2 linked regions of the Rhodopseudomonas boonkerdii genome follow. The protein of the gene in region 1 binds, or shares a complex with, the protein of each later gene. Links are inferred from orthologs where the notes say so. Each region holds a gene or a part of one and is shown on either strand. Other genes may lie near its edges. The genes, in order: ccmE and ccmB.

Region 1 (3,209 bases):
GCCAGCGGCGCCAGCGCCGCGCCGCCCGATGTCCAGGCCCAGACGAGCGCGATGGCGAGCAGCGCTGCGATGCCGGCGGCGAGCAGCCGCTGCGCGACGCCGCGGACATCGCCGCGCTTCCAGGCCAGCAGCGGGCCGAACGGCACGGCCAGCAGCAGCGGCACGAAAAGCGGTCCGAATGTGAGGTTGAAGAACGGCGCCCCCACCGAGATCTTGTCGCCGGTCAGCATTTCCAGCGCCAGCGGATACAGCGTGCCGACAAAGACGGTGGCGCAGGCCGTGGTGAGGAACAGGTTGTTCAGCACCAGCGCGCCTTCGCGCGAGATCGGCGCGAACAGCCCGCCCTGCTTCAGCGAGGGCGCGCGCCAGAGATAAAGCGTCAGGCTGCCGCCGATGAACAGGCAGAGAATAACCAGAATGAACACGCCGCGGGACGGATCGGTCGCGAAGGCATGCACCGAGGTGAGCACACCGGAGCGCACCAGGAAGGTGCCGAGCAGCGACAGCGAGAATGTGAGGATCGCGAGCAGCACGGTCCAGACCTTCAGCGCGTTGCGCTTCTCCATCACGATGGCGGAATGCAGCAGCGCGGTGCCGGACAGCCACGGCATCAGCGAGGCGTTCTCGACGGGGTCCCAGAACCACCAGCCGCCCCAGCCGAGTTCGTAATAGGCCCAGTACGAGCCCATGGCGATGCCGAGGGTGAGAAAAATCCACGCCACCAGGGTCCATGGCCGCACCCAGCGCGCCCAGGCGGCGTCGATGCGGCCTTCGATCAACGCGGCGACGGCGAAGGAGAACGAGATGGAGAAGCCGACATAGCCGAGATAGAGCATCGGCGGATGCACCGCGAGCCCGATATCCTGCAGCACCGGATTGAGGTCGCGACCTTCCAGCGGCGCCTGCGCCATGCGCAGGAACGGGTTCGAGGTTGCGAGGATGAACAGATAGAACGCCGCGGCGATCCAGCCCTGCACCGCCAGCACATGGGCGCGCAGCGACAGCGGCAGATTGTTGCCGAAAGTCGCCACCAGCGCGCCGAAGAAAGCGAGGATCGACACCCAGAGCAGCATCGAGCCTTCGTGGTTTCCCCATACGCCGGTGATCTTGTAGAGCAACGGCTTGGCCGAATGCGAATTCTCGAACACGTTGGCGACGGAGAAGTCCGACGCGACATAGAGCGTGGTCAGCGCCAGGAACGACAATCCGCAGAACAGAAACTGCGCCAGCGCCGTCGAGCGCGCCACGTTCATCAGCGCGGTGTCCCGCAGCTGCGCGCCGGCCACCGGCACGGTCGACTGGATCAGCGCCAGCGCGAGCGCGAGGATCAGTGCGTAATGTCCGGCTTCGGCGATCATCGTGTGATGCTCGGATTGGCGCTGGTGGTGTCCTGCGAAACCACCGGCTTGCCGCCCTCGCCTTCCTTCCAGCGGCCCTGCTTCTTCAGCGCATCGGCCACTTCCTTCGGCATATAGGTCTCGTCATGCTTGGCGAGCACGGTGTCCGCCTTGAACACGCCATGCGCGTCGAGCGCGCCTTCGGCGACCACGCCCTGTCCTTCGCGGAACAGGTCCGGGAGAATGCCCTTGTAGTTCACCGGCAGCGTCGCGCCGCCGTCGGAGACCTTGAAGCTCACGGCGAGATTGTCGCCACGCTGCAGCGAGCCCTGCTCCACCATGCCGCCGAGGCGAAACCGCTTGCCTGCCGGGATTTGCTTCTCTGCCGCCATGGTCGGCGTCGAGAAGAACACGATGCTGTCGCGCAACGCATTGAGCACGAGGCCCGCCGCGATCGCCAGGATCGCGAGCGCACCGCCTATCATCGTCAGTCGTCGCTGCTTGCGTGTCATCGCGAATTATCCATCGAGACCGGCGTCCTTGACGCCGTCATTCAGCTTGCGCAGCCGCTCGGCGTCGCTGCCGACGGCCTGCCGCGCATCGGCCAGCGCGCTCTTTGCCTTGGCGTGCTCGCCGAGCACGAGATAAGCGCGCACGAGGCGCAGCCATCCATCCACATCGCTGCCGTCCTGCTTCAGGCGCGTTGCCAGACGATCGACCATGCCCTGGATCATCGCGCTGCGATCATCGGCATTCATGTCCTGCGCGGCAGCAACAGTCTCCCGGGGCAGCGCAGGGAGCTCCGGTCCCTTGCCGCCGACACGCGCCAGAGCCGCGCTCACCGCCGGGCGCCACGGCGCATCGGCCGGAGCCTGGTCGAGCATCCCGCGCCAGATCGTCGCGGCGTCGGCGCCGCGACCATCCTGCTCGGCGGCAAGGCCGAGGAAGAAACGCGCCTTCACCTCATTGGCGTCCTGCGCGACGGCGCGATCGAATTCCGCCTTGGCGTCTGCCGTGATCACGCCATTGGCGGCCATGGTCATCGCCTCGCCGAGATCGGCGCGATGCGCCGCGCTGTCGCCGCCAAAGGTGATGATGTTGCGATAGGCGCGCACCGCGTCGTCATGGCGGCCGATCCGCGCCAGCACCGGCGCCAGCACCGTCCAGCCGCGCGCATCGGTGGGGTTCTTTTCGAGATGCGCCTCGACCTGCGCGATCAGGCTGACAACCGATTGATTGGGGCTCGGCGTCTGCTGGCGCGAGGCCAGCGGCATATCCGGAAGCTGCGGTGAGCCGAGCGGCAGGTAGACGCCGACGGCAATCAGCGGCAGCCCGATCAGCGCCACCAGCGACACCGCCTTGCGCAGGCGCGGCGCGCTCCCCGCCGCGCTCTTGCCGTCGGCATCCACGGCCGCCAGCAACCTGCGGCCGATCTCGACCCGCGCCGCTTCCGCCTCGGCAGGTCCGATCAGCCCGGCCGCGACATCCCGCCCGACCTCGGCAAGCTGGTCCTTATAGACGGCGACTTCGGTGCCCCCCGTCGCGGCGCTCGTCCGGCCGAGCGGCCACAGCACGGCGAAAGCTGCCGCGGCGGTCATCAAGGCGAACACAAACCATAAGGTCATCAATGGGTTCCGACGTACCTTCGAGTCGATCTAATCGACGTCCGGGGCCGGTTACATCATGGCCTTTCCCCCCGCGCAATTGACTTTTACGCCATCGTGCCGGGCGGGATATCGCTATGGATCGGGAATGGCGCGGTCCACGGCCGCAAACCGCGCCTTGTCACAAGCTTCGTTGATAGACGGCGCAAAGGTCACGAGCGATCGACGCCCGCCAGAAACGCCAGCAACATCGTATTGAACACGTCAG
Region 2 (3,139 bases), 2.2 Mb from region 1 along the record:
GTGTCCTTGCCGAGCTCGGTGAGGATCGGCGCCTCCTCATGGCACGGCACGCACCATGACGCCCAGACATTGACGAGGCTGACCTTGCCCATGAAGGCCGCAGGATCGAGACCGGGAACCGGCGCGCTGCTTTCATGAAGCCCCTGCAGCGCCGGCAATGCGGTTTGCGGCGCCGGTCGGCCGATGAGTGCCGACGGCAGCCGCTGCGGATCGACGCCGAGCCGAAACCAGAACAATGCGGCCAACGCGGCGAAGACCGCCAGCGGCAATGCCAGCACCCAGCGGCGCTTCGGGGCTGTGGTCGCGATCTCGCTCATTTCAGATCCGTAGCGCCACGGCCGGAGCGACGTGCGATGCCGGCCTCTTCGAGCGCATGCAGCTTCGCGCGGACGCGGCGATGATCGAGGGCGATCCAGGCGATGAGGATCAGCACAACGGCCGCGACCAGCGCGTAGGACGTCACGATAAACGAGGCGTAGGGGCCGAGCGACATCATGGCGGCGCCACCGGCTTCGAGGCTTGCAGCATCTGCAGCGCCCGCAGGCGGCGGCGCATGATCTCGTTACGCATGGCGGCGAGATGCAGCGTGACGAACAGCAGCGAGAATGCCACCGCCATGACGAGCAGTGGATAAAGATAGGACTTGTCGAGGGTCGAGCCGCCCATGCGGATCACCGAGGCGGGCTGGTGCAGCGTATTCCACCAGTCGACGGAGAACTTGATGATCGGGATATTGATGGCGCCGACCAGCGTCAGCACGGCGGCGGCGCGGGCCGCGCGCGAGGGATCTTCCACCGCGCGCCACAACGCGATCAGGCCGAGATACATCAGGAACAGGATCAGCACCGAGGTCAGCCGGGCGTCCCATTCCCAATAGGTGCCCCACATCGGCCGGCCCCACAGCGAACCCGTCACCAGTGCGAGAAACGTAAAGGCCGCGCCGATCGGCGCCGCCGCCTTGGCGGCGACATCGGCGAGCGGGTGGCGCCACACCAGCGTGCCCAGCGAGGCCACGCTCATCACGCCCCAGACAAACATCGCCAGCCAGGCATTCGGCACATGGATGAACATGATCTTGACCGTCGCGCCCTGCTGGTAGTCGTCCGGCGCCAGCACGGCCTGATAGAGGCCAATCACGAGCAGCGCGCCGGTGAGCATCGCAAGCCATGGCAGAATGCGGGTCGTGAGGGACAGGAACCGGGTCGGGTTGGCAAGTTCGGTCAGCGTCATGGCATTTCCACTAGTCGCGGCCGCGCCCGCGATCAATGCAACTTATTCTCATTCACCGCGGGTTGCCATGGATCGGCCTCGCTCAATCCATCCCATGCCGCAGGCTTGCCGCCGCGGCGAATGGTCCGATCACGAGACTCGCCAGCGAGATTGCGCACAGGATCGAGAACGGCGTTCCGAACGCCATCGTGCCCTGTTCGGCGATGGCCACATTCGATGCGGCAACGCCGAAGATCAACACCGGGATCGACAACGGCAGCACCAGTACGGCGAGCAGCAGGCCGCCCCGCTGCAGCGTCACCGCCAGCGCGGCGCCGATCATGCCGGTGAAGGTCAGCGCAGGGGTGCCGACCAGCAGCGTCAGCGCCACGGATAGCGTCGCAGTGGCGTCGAGATTGAGGAGCAGGCCGAGCACCGGCGTGGCGACGACAAGCGGGACGCCGGCGGCCAGCCAATGCGCAAGCGCCTTGGCGGCGCAGGTGAATTCCAGTGGCGTACGGCTCATCAGAATGAGATCGAGCGAACCGTCGTCGTGATCGGCCATGAACAGGCGATCCAGGGTGAGGAGGCTCGCCAGCAGCGCGCCGAGCCAGAGGATTGCAGGACCGAGCCGCATCAAAAGATTGAGATCAGGACCGATCGCGAAAGGCATCAGCACGACGACGGTGAGGAAGAACAGCACCCCGATCAGCGCGCCGCCACCGACGCGCAGCGCGATGCGGATGTCGCGGCGGGCGATGGCGAGCAGCGCGGTCATGAGAGGCGCTCCCGATGCCAGACGCTCGGTAGCTTCCTTCCCCCCCGCGGGGGGGCACAACTGGCCGAGCACGATTGCATCTTTGCTGCGATGGGACTCACGCCTCACCCCCGACACGCAATTCCCGCGCCGCGATCCCGAGCGGCGTATGGGTCGCCGCCACGATCAGGCCGCCGCCGGCCAGATGCGCCGTCATCAACCCTGCAAACACCTTCTGGCTGCCTGCATCCAGCGCCGAGGTCGGCTCGTCCAGCAACCAGATCGGGCGCTTGACCGTCAGCAGCCGGGCGATCGAAAGCCGACGCCGCTGGCCCGCGGACAGGACGCCCGCCGGCAGCTGAGCGGCGTGGCCGAGCCCCACCGCCTCCAGCGCAGCAGACGGCTCCGAGGCCGCGCCGCCCAGGAATTCGGCCCAGAAACCAAGGTTTTCCGCCACCGTCAGCGCCGGCTTCAGGGCGTCGCGATGACCGAGGTAGTGGGCCTGCTCGGCGACGCTCAGCTCGACGTCGCCGCCCGCCAGCGCAATCGTTCCGCCAGACGGCATAAGCAGCCCCGCAATCAGCCGCAGCAGGGACGTCTTGCCGGCGCCGTTGGGACCCACCACCGCCACCGCCTCGCCCGCCAATGCCTCGAAATCGAGGCCTGCAAACACCTCGCGGCCTGCGCGCACGCACCGCAATCCCTGGCCCGCCAGCCGCATCGTCACCCTTCCATAGCCCACTGATTTGGTTCAGAAGTCCCGCGGCGTTGTTGCACCATTTCGCAGGGCTGCAAACGATTGTCGCTGTGGCGGTGCCTCTAGAAAGATTCTATAAGCCCGGCATTGATGCAGCACACAATCGGCGCCCGCAAGCGAACGGCCACGCCGCCGATGGTGTTTCGGCACCCCGCCCGGGGTGTCTGTCAACTGGATTGGGACCCCTTCACATGACCTCGCTCGACAGTTTCAAGTGCCGCAAGACCCTCAAGGTCGGCACCAAAACATACGTCTATTACAGCCTGCCCCAGGCCGAAAAGAACGGCCTCACCGGCATCTCGAAACTGCCCTATTCGATGAAGGTCCTGCTCGAGAATCTGCTGCGCAACGAAGACGACCGCACCGTCAAGAAGGCGGACATCATCGCCTTCTCCAAATGGGCCAGGAAGCGCAAG

The links.
Region 2: the proteins of ccmE (region 1) and ccmB are in contact, whole or in part, in a solved structure (PDB 8CE8), measured with the Escherichia coli proteins. The link is inferred for Rhodopseudomonas boonkerdii from one-to-one orthologs.

The regions. Positions count from the first base shown.
Region 1 is NZ_CP036537.1:2,327,878-2,331,086, reverse strand. Bases 103-2,998 are described here. They hold ccmE (cytochrome c maturation protein CcmE), read right to left. Parts: upstream 1,850-2,998; coding sequence 1,355-1,849; downstream 103-1,354. Other genes in these bases: ccmI (c-type cytochrome biogenesis protein CcmI), read right to left, coding at 1,856-2,962; E0H22_RS10835 (heme lyase CcmF/NrfE family subunit), read right to left, coding at 103-1,358. Outside these bases: more of E0H22_RS10835, read right to left, coding at 1-102; rutD (pyrimidine utilization protein D), read right to left, coding at 3,154-3,209. UniProt on the Escherichia coli protein: Heme chaperone required for the biogenesis of c-type cytochromes. Transiently binds heme delivered by CcmC and transfers the heme to apo-cytochromes in a process facilitated by CcmF and CcmH.
Region 2 is NZ_CP036537.1:171,192-174,330, forward strand. Bases 151-2,976 are described here. They hold ccmB (heme exporter protein CcmB), read right to left. Parts: upstream 1,988-2,976; coding sequence 1,313-1,987; downstream 151-1,312. Other genes in these bases: E0H22_RS00780 (DsbE family thiol:disulfide interchange protein), read right to left, coding at 151-317; ccmD (heme exporter protein CcmD), read right to left, coding at 314-496; E0H22_RS00790 (heme ABC transporter permease), read right to left, coding at 493-1,230; ccmA (heme ABC exporter ATP-binding protein CcmA), read right to left, coding at 2,085-2,687; acnA (aconitate hydratase AcnA), read left to right, coding at 2,915-2,976. In the rest of the region: more of E0H22_RS00780, read right to left, coding at 1-150; more of acnA, read left to right, coding at 2,977-3,139. UniProt on the Escherichia coli protein: Required for the export of heme to the periplasm for the biogenesis of c-type cytochromes.